Regions from separate parts of the Streptomyces bugieae genome, predicted to be linked through region 3. Evidence: riboswitches for the same ligand, from Rfam matches in the RefSeq annotation. Region 3 holds a riboswitch; each other region holds the start of a gene.
The links. Region 3 has a riboswitch for cyclic di-AMP ahead of V2J85_RS35820 (transglycosylase family protein). Riboswitches for the same ligand answer to the same signal wherever they lie in the genome.

Region 1: another riboswitch for cyclic di-AMP. It lies ahead of V2J85_RS36455 (M23 family metallopeptidase); the one in region 3 lies ahead of V2J85_RS35820 (transglycosylase family protein).
Region 2: another riboswitch for cyclic di-AMP. It lies ahead of V2J85_RS25300 (M23 family metallopeptidase); the one in region 3 lies ahead of V2J85_RS35820 (transglycosylase family protein).

What each region holds. Positions count from the first base shown of each region.
Region 1 covers NZ_JAZBJP010000045.1:19,009-24,809, forward strand. The annotation lists gene V2J85_RS36440 (DNA cytosine methyltransferase) at 1-1,300, shown strand, start outside; gene V2J85_RS36445 (hypothetical protein) at 1,488-1,790, shown strand; gene V2J85_RS36450 (aldo/keto reductase) at 1,879-2,838, opposite strand; gene V2J85_RS36455 (M23 family metallopeptidase) at 2,990-4,234, opposite strand; cyclic di-AMP (ydaO/yuaA leader) riboswitch at 4,246-4,391, opposite strand; gene V2J85_RS36460 (DUF2332 domain-containing protein) at 4,694-5,801, shown strand, end outside.
Region 2 covers NZ_JAZBJP010000019.1:27,364-33,164, reverse strand. The annotation lists gene V2J85_RS25310 (M16 family metallopeptidase) at 237-1,574, shown strand; gene V2J85_RS25305 (M16 family metallopeptidase) at 1,610-2,992, shown strand; cyclic di-AMP (ydaO/yuaA leader) riboswitch at 3,268-3,421, shown strand; gene V2J85_RS25300 (M23 family metallopeptidase) at 3,434-4,234, shown strand; gene V2J85_RS25295 (GntR family transcriptional regulator) at 4,415-5,104, shown strand; gene V2J85_RS25290 (HPr family phosphocarrier protein) at 5,434-5,715, opposite strand.
Region 3 covers NZ_JAZBJP010000042.1:33,030-38,830, forward strand. The annotation lists gene V2J85_RS35805 (DUF501 domain-containing protein) at 1-386, opposite strand, end outside; gene V2J85_RS35810 (FtsB family cell division protein) at 543-995, opposite strand; gene eno (phosphopyruvate hydratase) at 1,172-2,452, opposite strand; gene V2J85_RS35820 (transglycosylase family protein) at 2,744-3,400, opposite strand; cyclic di-AMP (ydaO/yuaA leader) riboswitch at 3,408-3,574, opposite strand; gene V2J85_RS35825 (LysM peptidoglycan-binding domain-containing protein) at 3,828-4,865, opposite strand; gene V2J85_RS35830 (cytochrome P450 family protein) at 5,116-5,801, opposite strand, start outside.

The DNA of each region.
Region 1 (5,801 bases), on a different contig from region 3:
CCCCATCACGGTGATTGACCTGTTTTCCGGGGCAGGCGGGCTGACCCAAGGGTTTCTCCGCGTCGCGGCTGACGGATCCGTCATCGCGGAAGACGACTCGGCGACGGCATCGGCATTCACCCCGGTGGCTGCGGTGGAAGTCGATGCCGCTGCGGCCATGACGTATGCGGAAAACTTCGGAGATATTTCAGGCGACACCGCCCACATATATCTCGGAGACATCGCCAATTGGGCACAGGAAGACCTGCCGAAGGCCGAGGTAATCTTGGGAGGCCCTCCTTGCCAGGGATTCTCGGGGCTGGGCAAGGAAAATCCCAACGACCCGCGAAACCAATTGTGGAGACAATACTTCAAGGTCGTCGAAAAGGTTAATCCGAAGGTTTTCGTTATTGAAAACGTCGACCGATTCATTACCTCGCAAGAATTCGATCACCTCCGCACCGAATTCAAGGAGGCCGGCTACGAGATCTGCGAGAAACTGCTCAACTCCGCGGATTTCGGAGTCCCCCAGGCGCGCCGGCGCACCATCATCATCGGTACCCGGTCGGACCTTCCGATGGTGACGCACCCACGACCGACACACCAACGCGTCGATCAGCCACCGATCCCTGCGCCTCGACCCGGAGGGGACACCCAGCTCAGCTTCATGGAGCCCCTGGTTCACAGTCACGAGGTACAGAACCCCTGGGTGACACTCGCCGAGTGCCTCAAAGACGTCACGCCGAGAGTGACGACCACAGACCTTCCCCATGTGACCGCTGACGGCACTCCCGCTTCGGTGCGCATCTCCCGCAAAATCGAAGAGACCGGCCACCTGGACCGGGACTTCATGGAACGTATTCGCGCTATGATGCCCGGTCCGTTTCGATCGTCTCAGCTACACATCGGCAGAAATCCAACAGCTCTGTCACTCGCGCGCTACAAGGCCATCCCCCGCGGCGGCAACCGACACCACCTGGCGCATGCCTCACAGGCCAATGGGAAACTACTTTCGACGGAAAGTTGGATGAACCATCAATCAGGCTCGGGGGACGTCATGGGACGGCTGGTGTGGGAAAAGCCATCCGTGACCATCAGGACGGAGTTCTTCAAGCCGGAGAAAGGTCGCTATCTGCATCCTGATGAGCATCGGCCGATCACCCATCTCGAAGCTGCCCTGATCCAGGGGTTCCCGCAAAACTTTCGCTGGTTCGGCAGCAAGTCGCAGATCGCTCGGCAGATCGGCAACGCGGTACCGGTCGGGCTCGGCACCGCCATCGCGAAGGTCATCCGGCATGCATTGCGTGGAGAGCAGGGCTGACTGCCGGGCCGCAGCCGGGCACGGGCGAGGCAGGAGCGGGCATCCGGCAAACACCATGTCAGTGACCCGACGCCCCGTGGATCCACCGTGGCGCCGGCTCGCTGTGGGCCGAACTCCCGGGCGTAGGCTCACAGAAGTTGTCTCTTCTGTGGTTTCTCTGGTGTCTCTTCTGAGGAGTGGAGTGGGCATGGCCGGCGTTCCGAGCAGTGTGGTGGCGGCGAGTGGGTTGCTCGGGGGTTATGGGGTGGCTCGGTGGACGAAGAAGCGGCCGTTGGGGGGTGTGGCGTTGGCTGCGGCGGGGGCGGTGGCGGCTCGGGAGTGGCAGCGGAAGGCCGGTGGTAAGACGGCGGCGGCGCTGAGTGGGGCCTACGTGGCGGCGTTCGTGGGGTCGCATCCGTTGGCCAAGAAGATCGGGGCCTGGCCTTCGGTGTTCGCGGTGGCGGGTGGGGTGGCGCTGGCGTCCTGGGCGGTGGTGGACCGGCGGGGGTAGTGCGCCCGGCGGCGTTGCGGTGCGGGTGGGAGGGGAGCGGGGCCCTGGGGCCCCGCTCCTTCCCTGTGCGGCGGGCCCGCGTCCTGGACTACGCCGACGCCTCGTTCAGGAGGGTGAGTTCGGGGGCGGTGAGGGTCAGGTCGGTGACGGCCAGCAGGGGGGCGAGCTGGGCGGTCGTGCGGGCGCTGGCGATCGGGGCGGCGACCGTCGGCTGGGCGGCGAGCCAGGCCAGCGCGACGGTGGCGAGCTCGGCGCCATGGGCGGCGGCGACCGTGTCGAGGGCCTCCAGGACGCGGGGGCCACGGTCGGTGGACAGGTACTGCGCGGCCTTCCCGGACCGGGCGCTGTCGACCGCGGCACCCGGCCGGTACTTGCCGGTCAGGAAGCCGGAGGCCAGGGCGTAGTACGGCACCGCGGACACGCCGTTGCGCGCGGCCACGTCGGCGAGTTCGCCCTCGTACGTGTCGCGGGAGACCAGGTTGTAGTGCGGCTGCAGGGCCACGTAACGGGCCACGCCCTCGCGGTCGGAGAAGGCGAGGGACTCCGCGAGGCGCTGCGCGGAGATGTTGGAGGCGCCGATCTCCCGGACCTTGCCGGCCCGGACGAGGTCGTCCAGGGCGGTCAGGAACTCGCCGACCTCGACCGACTCGTCGTCGTAGTGGGTGTAGTAGAGGTCGATGTAATCCGTGCGGAGACGGGTGAGGGACTCCTCGACCGCGGACTTGATGGTGGCGGCGGACAGACCCTTGTAATCGGGGTGCGCGCCGACCTTGGTGGCGATGACGATGTCGTCGCGATGGCCGCGGGAGGCCAGCCAGTTGCCGAGGACCGCCTCGGACTCGCCGCCCTTGTTGCCGGGCACCCAGGCCGAGTACACATCGGCGGTGTCGATGAAGTTGCCACCGCCCGCCACGTACGCGTCGAGTACGGCGAACGACTCGGCCTCATCGGCGGTCCAGCCGAAGACGTTGCCCCCGAGGGAGAGGGGGGAGACGGACAGCGAGCCCAGGGCCCTGGGCGTACGGGAGTTGTTGCTTGTCGCGCTCATGGTGGGGGCAGCGTCGCGGGGCGGGTGGTTATTCCCGCTTACGGGAGTTATTCCCGTTCCTCGGATACTCCCGTTCCTCGGATACTCCGGTTCCCCGGACGGCGGCCACCCTCGCGCCGTGGCCGCCCGCCCCGCCCCGCCCGTCAGGTGTTCAGACGTTGACGCCGTGGTCGCGCAGCCAGGGCATCGGGTCTATCGGGTCGCCGGCGCCGGGGCGTACCTCCAGGTGGAGGTGGGGGCCGGTGACGTTGCCCGTGGCGCCGACCCGGCCGATGACGTCGCCGGTGCTGACCTTGCCCGAGGTCTTGACCATCGAGGACAGGTGGCAGAACCAGAGCTCGGTGCCGTCGTCGAGGGTCAGGACGATGCGGTAGCCGTACGAACCGGCCCAGCCGGCCTGGGTGATGGTGCCGGAGTGCACCGCCTTGACGGGTGTGCCGGTCGGGGCGGCGAAGTCCTGGCCGGTGTGGTCCGCGACCCAGCGGTCACCGGCCTGCCCGAAGCTCGCGGTGAGGGTGTACGAGGAGACCGGGGTGATGAAGCTCTGCGCCAGTTTGGCGAGGCGTTCGGCCTCCGCCTTTCGGCGGGCCTCCTCCTCGGCCTTGCGCCGGGCCTCGGCCGCCGCCTCCTTCTTGGCGGCCGCGGCCTTCTCCGCGGCCTTCAGGTCCGCGGCGGCGTCCGTCGTGGCCTGCTTGATCGCGGCCTGCTCGGCGGCCTCGCGGGCCTCCTGTTCGGCGGCGCCCTGCTGGGTGTCGGCCTGCTGGAGGATGCGGCTGCGCAGCGCCTCGCCGGCGTTCGCGCCGGAGCCGGAGTCCGTACCCGTACCCGCGTCGGAGCCCGTGCCCGAGCTCGATCCGGCGTCCGTGTCTCTGCCCGGGCCGGTGAGCGGGTCGGCGGAGGTGGCGGCGGAAGCGGTGTGCGCGCCGCCGTCGCCGTGCGAACCGCCGTCGGATATCAGGTCGCCGACGCCGGGCAGGGAGGCGGCGTCCGGGAGGTGGTCGGCGACCGCGTCGGCCACTCCGCCGAGGTCGGGCATCGAGATCGGCACCGGCGGCCGGCCCTCGGCCGTGGCCATCCCGCCCGCACCGACCGCCGCGATGACGCCGACGCCCAGGACCGTGCCACCGCGGGCGAGGCCACCGCCGCGCTGCTTGGCCACCCGGTGCTTGCCGCGGACCGGGCGGACGGACTCCTCGGTGGGGTTCCATTCCTCCCACTGGCCGTCGGCGTCACCGTTCGTCCCGCCGGCCGTCGCGAAACGGGCGTCGGTGACGAAAGCGGTGTCGCCGGGACCCGCGAAGGCGTGGGGAGCTCCCGACGCGTACGGGGCGCCCGGGCCCCGGTCGTCGGACTCGTAGGTGGACGGAGCCTCGGGGACGGGCCTGTTGGACGCCACGGGGGCGCACTCCTTTCCTTCCTTCTCGCCTACCGGGTTAGCTGACGGGTTCGGAGCAGGAAGGTCTCCTACGGGCACCCTCTGGCGAAGGCGTCCGATTCACCCCAAGGTGGTGGTTCCCCGGTTCCCTTGGTGCAGTTCGAGGTGCTGGAGGTGCGTGAAAAGCGCGTGCGGGATTCGGCGTCGGCGCACGGTGCCGCCTCTTGCGGCGGCTGGGACGACCGCGCTGCGTTATCGGACAGTAATAGAGATCGCGGCGGTTTTCCAAGCCTTCCCGGGAATCCATATGCCTCGCGCACCAGCTTTGGCGTGGTCTTTTCCGGTCACCATGGCCATAAATCGGGCGAGTTGGCCGCACCACCCCGTGCCGCGTCTAAACGATCTCTCGATGATTGTGCGTCAGTTGTTATGCGGAGGGGTGCCTGCCCATTACGGAACGTGAAGACGTAACGTCGGATCATGGTCGTCAACGCCGAGCGCCCTGGACACTCCGAGCGCCCCGGACCCTCCGAAAGTCCCGGATACGCCGAGAACCCCGGACCCGCCGAACGCCTCCGCAACACCGGTCACGGGCGGCACGGCCGTCCCGGCCACCGCGGCGGCACGACCGGAAGCGCCCAGGACGTGGCGCGGCGGTACCAGGAGTTCTCCTGGCGCGAGGCGCGCGGGCGGTCCGACGCCCACGAGGAGTTGAGCGCACGGATCGGCCAGGACCAGGAGTTGTGCGAGCTGCTGGCGGGGTCGCTGCCGGCCGGCGACAAGCAGCAGCCCCAGCTCCTGCTCGCCGCCGTCCGCCATCTCGACGGCCCGCACGCGGAGCAGGGCCCGCGCGGCGCGGCGGCCTACGGCCGCTGGCGCGAATGGACGATCCGGCACTGGGACCAGGTGCGGGACGTCATCCTGCGCCGCGGCACCCAGACCAACGAACCGGCCCGCTGCGCCACCCTGCTGCCGCTGCTCGCCCGGCTGCCCCAGCCGCTGGCCCTGCTGGAGGTCGGCACCTCGGCCGGGCTGTGTCTGCACCCGGACCGCTATCGGTACGCGTATGGATACGGATACGAAGAGGGCTCCGGATACGAAGACGGCTACGGGTACGAAGGCAGGTACGGATACGGGGACGCGGGCGCGCCGGGTCCCGGGCACCCGGGCGGGCACGGAACGGGAGCCCACCACCGGGTCGTCGGCGCCGGAGCGCACGCCCCGCTCGTCGAAGTGGGCGCCTTTGACAGCCCCGTGGTCTTCCCCTGTCAGGTGCAGGCGCCGGTGCCGGCGCCGGCAGCGCAGCGGGCGCACGTCCCCGCCCGGCTCCCCGAGGTCGTCTGGCGGGCCGGGATCGATCTCGCACCGCTCGACCCGGTCGCCGAGCCGGACGACCTGCGCTGGCTGCGGTCGCTCGTATGGCCCGGCGACGAGGCGCGGGCGGACCGGTTGTCCGCGGCCGTCGACGCGGTGCGGGCGGTGCCGCGACCGCGGATCGTCCGCGGGGACCTGATCGACGAACTGCCCGCGCTGGCGGCCGAGGCACCGGACGGGGCGACCCTGGTCGTGTTCCACACCTCCGTGCTGA
Region 2 (5,801 bases), on a different contig from region 3:
TCTGAGTCTGACGCGGACCATTGTGGACCGCCCCACTGACAACGCCGACCGCGACTCCCCCTTCCGCCCCTGCGGCGGCCCGTGGGCGGCCCCCACGACGGCTTGCGGGCGGCCCCACGACGGCCCGGCGCGGGCCCTCGTTCGGGGGCGGCCCTGCGGGAACTTCGCCAGATGCCGACGCGGTTGCATACAGTGACAGAACTTCCTCGCAAGCGATCGAAGGGACGTACATGCCCATGGGTCACACGGCCACAGAACAAGCCGGCTCCGGCGGCCTGACAGCGACCGAGCACCGGCTGGCCAACGGCCTGCGCGTGGTGCTCTCCGAAGACCACCTGACCCCGGTCGCAGCGGTCTGCCTGTGGTACGACGTCGGCTCCCGCCACGAGGTCAAGGGCCGTACGGGCCTGGCTCACCTCTTCGAGCACCTGATGTTCCAGGGTTCCGCGCAGGTGAAGGGGAACGGCCACTTCGAGCTGGTGCAGGGCGCCGGCGGTTCGCTCAACGGCACCACGAGCTTCGAGCGCACCAACTACTTCGAGACCATGCCCGCCCACGAGCTGGAGCTCGCGCTCTGGCTGGAGGCGGACCGCATGGGCTCGCTGCTGACCGCACTCGACGAGGAATCCCTGGAGAACCAGCGCGACGTCGTCAAGAACGAGCGCCGCCAGCGTTACGACAACGTCCCTTACGGCACGGCCTTCGAGAAGCTGACGGCCATGGCGTACCCGGAGGGTCATCCGTACCACCACACCCCCATCGGGTCGATGGCCGATCTGGACGCCGCCTCCCTGGAGGACGCCCGGGCGTTCTTCCGTACGTACTACGCGCCCAACAACGCCGTCCTGTCGGTCGTCGGCGACATCGACCCCGCCCGGACGCTCGCCTGGATCGAGAAGTACTTCGGCTCGATCCCCTCCCACGACGGCAAGCAGCCGCCCCGGGACGGCACGCTGCCCGATGTGGTCGGCACCGAGCTGCGCGAGGTCGTCGAGGAGGAGGTGCCCTCCCGTGCCCTGATGGCGGCCTACCGCCTGCCGCACGACGGCACCCGTGAGGCGGACGCCGCCGACCTCGCCCTGACCGTCCTGGGCGGCGGCGAGTCCTCCCGCCTGTACAACCGGCTGGTGCGTCGCGACCGCAGCGCCGTGGCCGCCGGTTTCGGCCTGCTGCGGCTGGCCGGTGCGCCCTCCCTGGGCTGGCTGGACGTGAAGACGTCCGCCGGGGTGGAGGTGCCCGCCATCGAGCGCGCGGTCGACGACGAGCTGGCGCGGTTCGCCGCCGAGGGGCCCACCCCGGAGGAGATGGAACGGGCGCAGGCCCAGCTGGAGCGCGAATGGCTGGACCGTCTGGCGACGGTCAGCGGCCGCGCCGACGAACTGTGCCGGTTCGCCGTCCTGTTCGGTGACCCGCAGCTCGCGCTGACCGCCGTGCAGCGGGTCCTGGACATCACCCCCGAGGAGGTGCAGGCGGTCGCCAAGGCCCGGTTGCGCCCCGACAACCGTGCGGTGCTCGTCTACGAGCCCACCGAGCCGGCCGGCAACGCCGCCGAGGAAGGGGAGACGGAGCAGTGAGCGACGACACCCGCCAGGATTCCGCAGGGAGCACCATGCAGTTCCACCCGCAGCCCCAGAGCGGCGCGCCCAAGCCGTGGGCCTTCCCGGCCCCCGAGCGCAGCCAACTGCCCAACGGCCTCACGCTCCTGACCAGCCACCGCCCCGGCCAGCAGGTCGTCGCGGTCGAGATCAACCTCGTCGCCCCGCTGGACGCCGAGCCCGAGGGCCTGGACGGCGTCGCCACGATCATGGCGCGCGCCCTGTCCGAGGGCACCGACAAATACGACGCGGAGGGCTTCGCCGCCGAGCTGGAGCGTTGCGGCGCCACCCTGGACGCGCACGCCGACCACCCCGGCGTACGCGTCTCCCTGGAGGTCCCGGCGTCCCGGCTGACCCGTGCGCTCGGCCTGCTCGCCGATGCGCTGCGCGCCCCCGCGTTCCCGGAGAGCGAGATCGAGCGGCTGGTCCGCAACCGCCTCGACGAGATCCCGCACGAGCTCGCCAACCCGGCCCGGCGTGCGGCTATGGCGCTCTCCAAGGAGCTGTTCCCGGCCACCGCGCGGATCTCCCGCCCCCGTCAGGGCACCGAGGAGACCGTCGCGCGGATCGACGCCGCGGCCGTGCGCGCCTTCTACGACGCCCACGTCCGGCCCGCCACGGCCACCGCCGTGATCGTCGGTGACTTCACCGGCGTCGACCTGGCCGCGGCGCTCGCCGACACCCTCGGCGCCTGGAGCGGTTCGACCGCCGAGCCGGTCAAGGCCACCCCGATCGCCGCCGACGACACCGGCCGCGTGGTGATCGTGGACCGCCCCGGCGCCGTCCAGACCCAGCTGCTCATCGGCCGGATCGGCGCCGACCGGCACGACCGCGTGTGGCCGGCCCAGGTGCTCGGCACGTACTGCCTGGGCGGCACCCTCACCTCCCGTCTGGACCGCGTCCTGCGCGAGGAGAAGGGCTACACCTACGGCGTGCGCGCCTTCGGCCAGGTACTGCGCTCCACGGCCCCCACGTCCCCCGAGGGCACCACCGGCGCGGCGCTGCTCGCCATCAGCGGCTCGGTGGACACCGCCTCCACCGGGCCCGCGCTGGAGGACCTCTGGAAGGTGCTGCGGACCCTCGCGGCAGAGGGGCTGACGGACGAGGAGCGGGACGTCGCGGTGCAGAACCTCGTCGGGGTGGCGCCGCTCAAGTACGAGACCGCGGCGGCCGTCGCGGGCACCCTCGCCGACCAGGTGGAGCAGCAGCTCCCGGACGACTTCCAGGCGCAGTTGTACCTCCGGCTCGCGGAGACCGGCACGGTCGAGGCGACCGCCGCCGCCGTCAACGCCTTCCCGGTGGACCGCCTGGTGACCGTCCTGGTGGGCGACGCCGCGCAGATCACCGAGCCCGTCAAGGCGCTGGGCATCGGAGAGGTGAAGGTCGTCAGCGGCTGATCCGCCCAGGGCGCATGACGACGCGTCACGACCGGTCGGCTCCCGCGGTGTTCGCGCACCGCGGGAGCCGTCGTATGTCCGCCGCTCGTCGGCCGGAGTCCGTACCTGTCCGCCCGAGTCCGTCGGTTGTCCGTCGTATGTCCGGTTTGTAAGGGCTCGTTGGGTCGGAACTTGTGGGATCCCGCACAAAATCGTGGTTCCGTTTGGCTCCGCGAAGTGGCCCCGATTAGCGTCGGTCCGGCTGTTCGTCACAACTCCGCCACAACAGTGGCACCGGACAGTCATCGCCGAGTCCCCGTACGGCGCGAGCCAGGGGAGCCGGGGACCCACGTCCCTGGGGTGAATCGGGCCCCTCTCCGGAGGAGCCCGTAGGAGACCTTCCTGCTCCGAACCCGTCAGCTAACCCGGTAGGCGAGAGGGAAGGAAAGGACAAGCCAGCACATGGCGTTCACCCGTGCCACCGGGAAGCACCGCCGGGCCAGCCGCAGCGCCCGGACGACCCGCAAGCTCGCCGGCATAGCCACCCTCGCGACCTCCGGCGTCGTCGGCACCCTGGCCTCGCCGGCGCTGGCCGCCACCGACGCGGCGCGCACGCAGGACACCGGCCTCACCCAGGCCGTCGTGCTCGGTGACGAACTCGCCCACCGCCTGGAGGTCCAGGCCGACGCCCAGCAGGCCGCCGCCGAGACCGCCGCCGTGCAGGCGAAGGCCGAGGCCGAGGCCAAGAAGCGCGCGGCGGAGGCCGAGCGGCACGCCGAGGCGGCCAGGAAGAAGGCCAAGGCCGAGCGCGAGGCCAAGGAGCGGGCCGCCCGGGACGCCGAGCGCAAGCGTCTGAACGCCTTCGTCGCCCCCGTCGCCGACTCCTACGTCTCCACCGGCTACAAGGCGTCCAGCAGCCTGTGGTCCTCCGGAAGCCACACCGGCATCGACTTCCACGCCGCCACCGGGACCTCCGTCCACGCGGTCGGCGCGGGCACCGTCGTCGAGGCCGGCTGGGGCGGCTCGTACGGCAACAACATCGTGATCAAGATGCACGACGGCACGTACACCCAGTACGGCCACCTGTCGTCGATCGGCGTCTCGGTCGGCCAGACCGTCACCCCCGGCCAGCAGATCGGCCTCTCCGGGGCCACCGGCAACGTCACCGGCCCGCATCTGCACTTCGAGGCCCGCACCAGCCCGGACTACGGCTCCGACATCGACCCGATCGCGTATCTGCGGTCGCACGGCGTCAACGTCTGAGCCGGCGTCCGGCCGCCCCGCCCGCACCCCCGGCGCACGCCTCCGCATCCCCGCGCCCGCTGGCCAAAAAATATCGCCGAATACGCGGAGTCCGTCGGAAAAACCGTGCCGGTCGAATAGAGTCTCGGAAAAGCCGCCGACCGGCGGCGTTTTCCGGGGATTACGGCGGAGGCACGATCGATGCGAGGCCATATTTCCGCGCATGCGGTGTGCACGGCGATTCGCGAGGACATCATCTCCGGTGCACTGGCGCCGGGGAGCCGGCTGATCGAGGAGATCCTGGCGGCGCGCTACGGCGTCTCCAGAGTGCCGGTCCGCGAAGCGCTGCGCACCCTGCAGTCGGAGGGCTTCGTCACCACCCGCCACCACGCGGGCGCCTGCGTCGCCGAGCCCACCGAGCAGGAGGCCGCCGACCTGCTCGACATCCGTGCCCTGCTGGAGCCGCTGGGTGCGGCCCGCGCGGCCGCCCGGCGCACCCCCGCCCATCTGAAGGTGCTGCGCGGTCTGGTACGGCTCGGCCGCGAGCGGGCCCGCCACGGCAACCCCGCCGACCTGCGCCAACTCGACGGCTGGTTCCACGAGACGCTGGCCCAGGCGGCCGGCAGTCCCAGCCTGACCGCACTGCTGACCCAGCTGCGCCGCAAGATCGAGTGGATGTATGCGGTGGAGCCGCCGCCGCGGGCCGGTGAGGCGTGGGACGACCACGGCGCGGTGCTGGACGCGGTGGCCCGGGGCGACGCGGAACGGGCCCGCGCCCTGATGGCGGCGCACATCGAGCGGTCGCTCCCGGTGTACCGGCTGCGGCGCCCCGCCACGCCCGACGTGAGCGACACGAAACGGCCCGTCAACACGGCGCGCGCCCGTTCTTAACAATCGGGCCGTATACAAAGGGGTGCGGAATTTCCGGGGCGCGATTGCGTCGCATCCGGATTTGAATTCGGATATCGGCGCGTTTTCGTATGCCGTTGCGCGCGTGCGTTCCGGTACGCACATTCCGCGGCACGCTTTCCCGTACCTGCCTCCCGGCATAGTGGTCCCAGGCCGCGAAAATTCCGCGGCAGCGGGTGTGACATGTGCGTGGGGGAGGGGGAGGCCATTCCCCCGGAACGGTATTTCTCCGGCACGCGAAACGGCCCCGCCGCGGCACCTTTTCAGGTCACCGTGGCGGGGCCGCCGTGCGAAGGGGCGTCCCGGGGGACTCAGACGGTCTCGGGCAGCTCTTCGAGACCCTCGGCGACGAGCTTGGCCAGACGGTCGAGCGCTACCTCGGCGCCCTCGGCGTCCGAGGCCAGCACGATCTCCTCGCCGCCCTGGGCGCCCAGGCCCAGGACCGCGAGCATGGAGGCCGCGTTGACCGGGTTGCCATCGGCCTTGGCGATCGTCATCGGGACGCCCGAGGCGGTGGCCGCCCGGACGAAGATCGACGCGGGGCGGGCGTGCAGGCCCTCGGCCCAACCGACATTCACGCGGCGCTCAGCCATGGTGTTGCCCTTCAAAGTCGTGACTGTTGTCTAGACCATTCTCTCACGCTGCCGGGAGTGCTCCCAGCCTCCCCCTGACCCCGAGA
Region 3 (5,801 bases):
CGGTCGGGCATGCCGCCCGCGCTGGGGAAGCCCTCCAGTACCTCGATGGCGTCCCGCCGCCGGATGTAGTCCTCGTGGGCCGCGCGGTAGGCGGCGGCGAGCTCCGGGTCGGCCGCCAGCCGGTCGGTCATCTCCTTCATCACGCCATTGGCCTCCAGCGTGCCGATCGCGGAGGCCGCGCGCGGGCAGGTGAGGTAGTAGAGCGTGGGGAAGGGCGTGCCGTCCTCCAGGCGCGGCGCCGTCTCGACGACGTCCGGCTGGCCGCACGGGCAGCGGTGCGCGATGGCGCGCAGGCCGCGCGGCGGGCGGCCGAGCTGCTCCTTGAAGGCGGCGATGTCCGCGGCGGTGGGCTCGGTGGGCTCGGTCTGGGGCGGAGGGGTTTCCATGTGCGCTTTCGGTGAGGTGAGGAGTGGAAGGACTGAAGGGCGGAAGGGCGGAAGGGCGGAAGGGCGGTGCGGCGGGGCGGTGCGCGCCGTCCCTGTCGACAGTACGGGTCCGGGCGCGCCGGCGGTACGGGCCGGCGGCACCCCGCGGAGCCGGCGCTACCGCTTGTCGGCCGCGTCGACCGCGTGCCACAGGTTGTCGTACCAGGGGCGCTGCGCGGCCCGCGTCCCCTTGGGGGCGGCGGCGGTGCCGGAGCCGTCCTGGACGATGTATCCGGTCTCGCCCGGCATGACGTAGTGCAGGTGCCGGCGGGCCTGCTGGCGGACGTACTCCGGGTCCTGCCAGCGGGCCTTCTGCTCGCGCAGCCGGTCCAGTTCGGCGCCCGCGTCCCGGGCCTTGCGGCGCTGGTCGGCGATGTCGGAGCGCTGGGAGACGTACTGCCTTATCGGGTACGCGAGCGCGACCACCAGCGAGCACATCACCAGGGCCAGCAGGGCGGCGCGGCCGGTGAGGCGGTTGCGGCGGGCCGGCCGGGCGCGGTAGACGCGGGCGGCGGCCTGCTCGCCGAGCGCCTTGAGTCGGGTCGCGGTCGAGAACCGGTCCGCGGGCACGTCGTCTCCCCTTCACTGACGGACGTCGGTCTGCTTCAAGCAGGTACGTCCCCGGCAACGGTACGGGACCGTCGCCGGGGACGTACGGGGCGCTGGGCGGTCGGCTCGCCCGATCAGCCCTCTCGGGCTCGGGTCAGCCGCCCCGGCGGAACCGCGGGACGCCGAGCTCCGGGGCGTCAGCCCTTGAAGCGGGGGAACGCGCTGCGGCCGGCGTACACCGCGGCGTCGTCGAGGATCTCCTCGATGCGCAGCAGCTGGTTGTACTTGGCGACGCGCTCGGAGCGGGCCGGGGCGCCGGTCTTGATCTGGCCGCAGTTGGTGGCGACGGCGAGGTCGGCGATGGTGACGTCCTCGGTCTCGCCGGAGCGGTGCGACATCATGCACTTGAAGCCGTTGCGCTGGGCCAGCTCGACGGCGTCCAGGGTCTCGGTCAGCGAGCCGATCTGGTTGACCTTGACCAGGAGGGCGTTGGCGGAGCCCTCCTCGATGCCGCGGGCCAGGCGCTCGGGGTTGGTGACGAACAGGTCGTCGCCGACCAGCTGGACCTTGGCGCCGAGCTTGTCGGTGATGACCTTCCAGCCGGCCCAGTCGTCCTCGAACAGCGGGTCCTCGATGGAGACCAGCGGGTAGGCCGCCACCAGCTCCTCGTAGTACTCGGTCATCTCGGCGGCCGAGCGGTCCTTGCCCTCGAACTGGTACTTGCCGTCCTTGTAGAACTCGGAGGCGGCGACGTCCAGGGCGAGCGCGATGTCCTGGCCGGGGGCGTAACCGGCTTCCTTGATGGCCTCGAGGATGAGGTCGAGGGCCTCGCGGTTGGAGCCCAGGTTCGGGGCGAAGCCGCCCTCGTCGCCGAGGCCGGTGGCCAGGCCCTTGGCCTTCAGGACCTTCTTGAGGGTGTGGTAGACCTCGGCGCCCCAGCGCAGGGCCTCGGAGAAGGACTCCGCGCCGATCGGGGCGATCATGAACTCCTGGATGTCCACGTTGGAGTCGGCGTGCGAGCCGCCGTTCAGGATGTTCATCATCGGCACGGGCAGGACGTGCGCGTTCGGGCCGCCCAGGTAGCGGAACAGCGGGAGGTCGCTGGCCTCGGAGGCGGCGTGCGCGACGGCGAGGGAGACGCCGAGGATGGCGTTGGCGCCGAGCGAGCCCTTGTTGTCGGTGGCGTCCAGGTCGAACATGGCCTGGTCGATCAGCCGCTGCTCGGTCGCGTCGTAGCCGACGAGCTCCGGGCCGATCTGCTCGATGACGGCCAGGACGGCCTTCTCCACGCCCTTGCCGAGGTAGCGGTTGGGGTCGCCGTCGCGGAGCTCGATGGCCTCGAAGGCGCCGGTCGAGGCGCCGGACGGCACGGCGGCACGGCCGGTGCTGCCGTCGTCGAGGCCGACCTCGACCTCGACCGTGGGATTACCTCGCGAGTCGAGAATTTCGCGGGCTACGACGACGTCGATGGACGGCACGTTGTCTCCTTCATGGGTGTCTGGAGTTCTGCAGCACGAGCCTAACGGCCCGGGGAGGGTCCGCCTGCCCTTGGCCCGCTCCGTGGGACGGAATAACCCCACAAGCAGCACAAAGGCCCAGCTCACGGGATGTTTGCCGCAATGTTCGCCGAGCGGGGAAAGTCCGGCGGAGCGTCCGGCCGGCGGCGGCGCGGACGGCGGGGTACGGAGAAGCCCCGCCGCGGCGCGCCGGGGGGAGGGGCGCGCCGGACGGGGCCGGTCTCACCAGGGGTGTCCCGGTGCGGGGACGACTCAGACGTGGAGCTTCTGACCCGGGAAGATCAGGTTGGGGTTGCCGCCGATGACGGACTTGTTGGCCGCGTAGACGGCCTTCCAGTGGGTGCCGTGCGCCTTGGCGATCTTGGCGAGGGTGTCGCCGGCCTTGACGGTGTAGTTGCCGTGGCCCTGGTTCTTCTTCGGGGCGGCCGGGGTGCTCTCGTGCTTCGGGGCGGCCGGGGTGCGCTTGACCGCCGCGTCGCTCTTCTCCGGTGCGGACTTGGCGACCGGGGTGCTGCTGTCCAGGTCGGGGGACGGGCCACCGGCGGTCAGACCGCCGGCGCCGGCGCAGGACCAGGCGCCCGGGCCCTGGAGGGCGAGGAGCTTCTCGGCGGCGGCGATCTGCTGGGACTTGGTGGCCAGGTCGGCGCGCGGCGCGTACTTGGTGCCGCCGGCGGCGGCCCAGCTGGAGTTGGAGAACTGCAGGCCACCGTAGTAGCCGTTACCGGTGTTGATCGACCAGTTGCCGCCGGACTCGCACTGGGCGACCTTGTCCCAGGTGGCGACGGAGGCGGCGGAGGCAGAGGTGGCGCCCATCAGCGGGACGGCCACGGCGGCACCGGCGACACCGGCGAGGGTGGCGACGCGGGCGGCCTTGGAGGGACGACGGTGCTTGCCCTTGAAGATCAGCATGGTTCGTTCGTTTCCTCACCGACGCCTACGAGGTGAGCTGTCGGGTTCGGACTGTGAGTCGCCCGGCCGGTGCCATGAGCACCGGGCTTCACCCCAAGCCGGCTGACCCGCTTTCACGGGCCGGGCCGGCGCCTACCTTGGTTCCCCCGCTCCTGCCTACGGCGCTTGCGCGTCAACTGCCTCCGACCACCGGCAGGACTCGGCGTGTGATCGAAGGGGCCCGCTTTGGCGAGCGGTGATGACCGTAATCAGGAACCACCCGGGTGTTCAAACCCCCTCATCTGGACCGAGTTGACCATTTTTGATCACGGAGGGGTCACAAACCCGCAGGTGGGGACCGGTGCGACGGCAGTGGACCCTTCGGGGCCCACCGCCCCACAACGAGACGCTTGTCTCACTTTCGCCAAAGCGGGCCGAAACCGGCGAACTACCCTGCGGACTGCCCGAGATCGAGCTGCTGACCTGGGTGGATCAGGTCCGCGTCGGAGCCGACGACGTCCTCGTTGCGGTCGTAGAGCGCCGGCCAGCCACCCGGCAGCCGGTGCGCCTGGGCGATCGCTGACAGGCTGTCACCCGGCTGCACGGTGTACCCGTCGCCCTCGGCCGGGGGCGTCCGGTGCGCGTCGTCGCCGCGCGAGGCGTGCCGCCCGCCGGAGGCCCGGTCGCCGCCGTCGCCGTCGCCCCGGTCCGCGTCGCCGCGGTGCCGGCCCGAACCGCCCGGCACGCCGTCCGTCGTCGTACCGCCCTGCGATCCGTCGGAGGCCGTGCCGTCCCCCTTGCCCGTACCGGCGCCGTCGCCGGTACCGCTGGCGTCGCTGCCGCTGGTGCCGTCGTCGGAGGGGGCGGTGGTGCCGGACGGATCCTCGCCCCGGTCGCCCGGCGTCGCGTCGCCGGACGGCCCGGACGAGCCGGAGGTCCGGTCGGGGTCGGGGGACGGCGTGCCGGTGCCGGCGGAGTCCGAGGGGTCGGGAGTGGACGGGGACGGCGTGGCCCGCGACGGCTCGTCACCGGCCGGCCCGTCGTCCTCGTCGCCACCGGGGTCGTCGGCCGTCCCGTCGTGCCAACCGGAGGAGCCGGAGCCGGCGGTCCGGTCGTCGTCCGACGGGTCGGGTATCGGGGTGCTGGTGCCGCCCGGGTCGACCCGCGGCACCCGGCCGTCCTTCGTCAGACCGGCGTTCACCGCACAGCTCGGCCAGGCGTCCGGGCCGAGGTCGTCGAGGATCGTCTCGGCCACCGCGATCTGCTGGGCGCGGCTGGCGAGGTCGGGCCGCGAGGCGTAGGCCGCGCCGCCGTGCCGGTCCCACATGTCCTGGGTGAGCTGGAGCCCGCCGTAGAAACCGTTGCCGGTGTCCGAGCTCCAGATGCCGCCGCTCTCGCACTGGGCGACCCGGTCCCAGGTCGCGGTGTCGGCGGCGTGGGCGCCACCGGCGGAGAGCAGAGGCAGTGCGAGTGCCGAGCCGGTCACTCCCGCCGTGACAAAGATGGCCGGTGCTTGACGGGGGCGACGGTGTCGGCCGTTCCCGGAACGCATGCGGATGCCTTTCGCGCGGCGGTTGAGTTGTCGCGATCCGACGGTTTCCTCGGCACTGTGTTCGAGGAGCCGTCGATCGTGGATCGAAAGGTAGCCGGGGTCACGGGTAGTCACAAGTCGGTGTAGCAAAGATCACGCGCAGGTCACGTCCTGACGCTCTGTCACCATCGGCCTCCGTCGCTGGTCAGGGCCGCTCGGACGTGAACTCCACCGGCAGCGACCGCAGTCCGCGCATGATGAGCCCGCCACGCCACCGCAATTCGGCCGGTTCCACCGCAAGCCGGATGTCCGGAAGCCGGGTCAGCAGGGTGGCGAGCGCGGTCTGCCCTTCGAGCCGGGCGAGCGGGGCGCCCAGGCAGTAATGGATGCCGTGCCCGTATCCCAGATGCTGATTGTCACGCCGGGTCAGGTCGAGCAGGTCCGGGTCGGGGAAGCGCGCCGGGTCGCGGTCGGCGGCGGCCAGCACCACCAGGACGGGGTCCCCCTCGGCGATCCGCTGCCCCCCGAGGGTCAGCTCCTCGGTGGCGAACCGCCAGGTCGCCAGCTCCACGGGGCCGTCGAAGCGGAGCAGCTCCTCGACCCCGGTGGTCAGCAGCTCGGTGTCGCCCGCCGCCAGCGACTTCTGCAGCAGCTCGCGCTGGGCGGGGTGCCGGAGCAGCTGGTACGTGCCGTTACCGATCAAGTTCACGGTCGTCTCAAAGCCGGCAAACAGGAGGATGAAGGCCATCGCGGCGACCTCGTTCTCGGTGAGGTGCTCGCCGTGGTCCGAGGCGCGGATCAGCCCGGAGATCAGGTCCTCGTCCGGGGCGGGGGTACCCTCCAGGGTTTCGCGCTTGCGGTGGATCAGTTCGGCGAGATAGCCGCGCATCT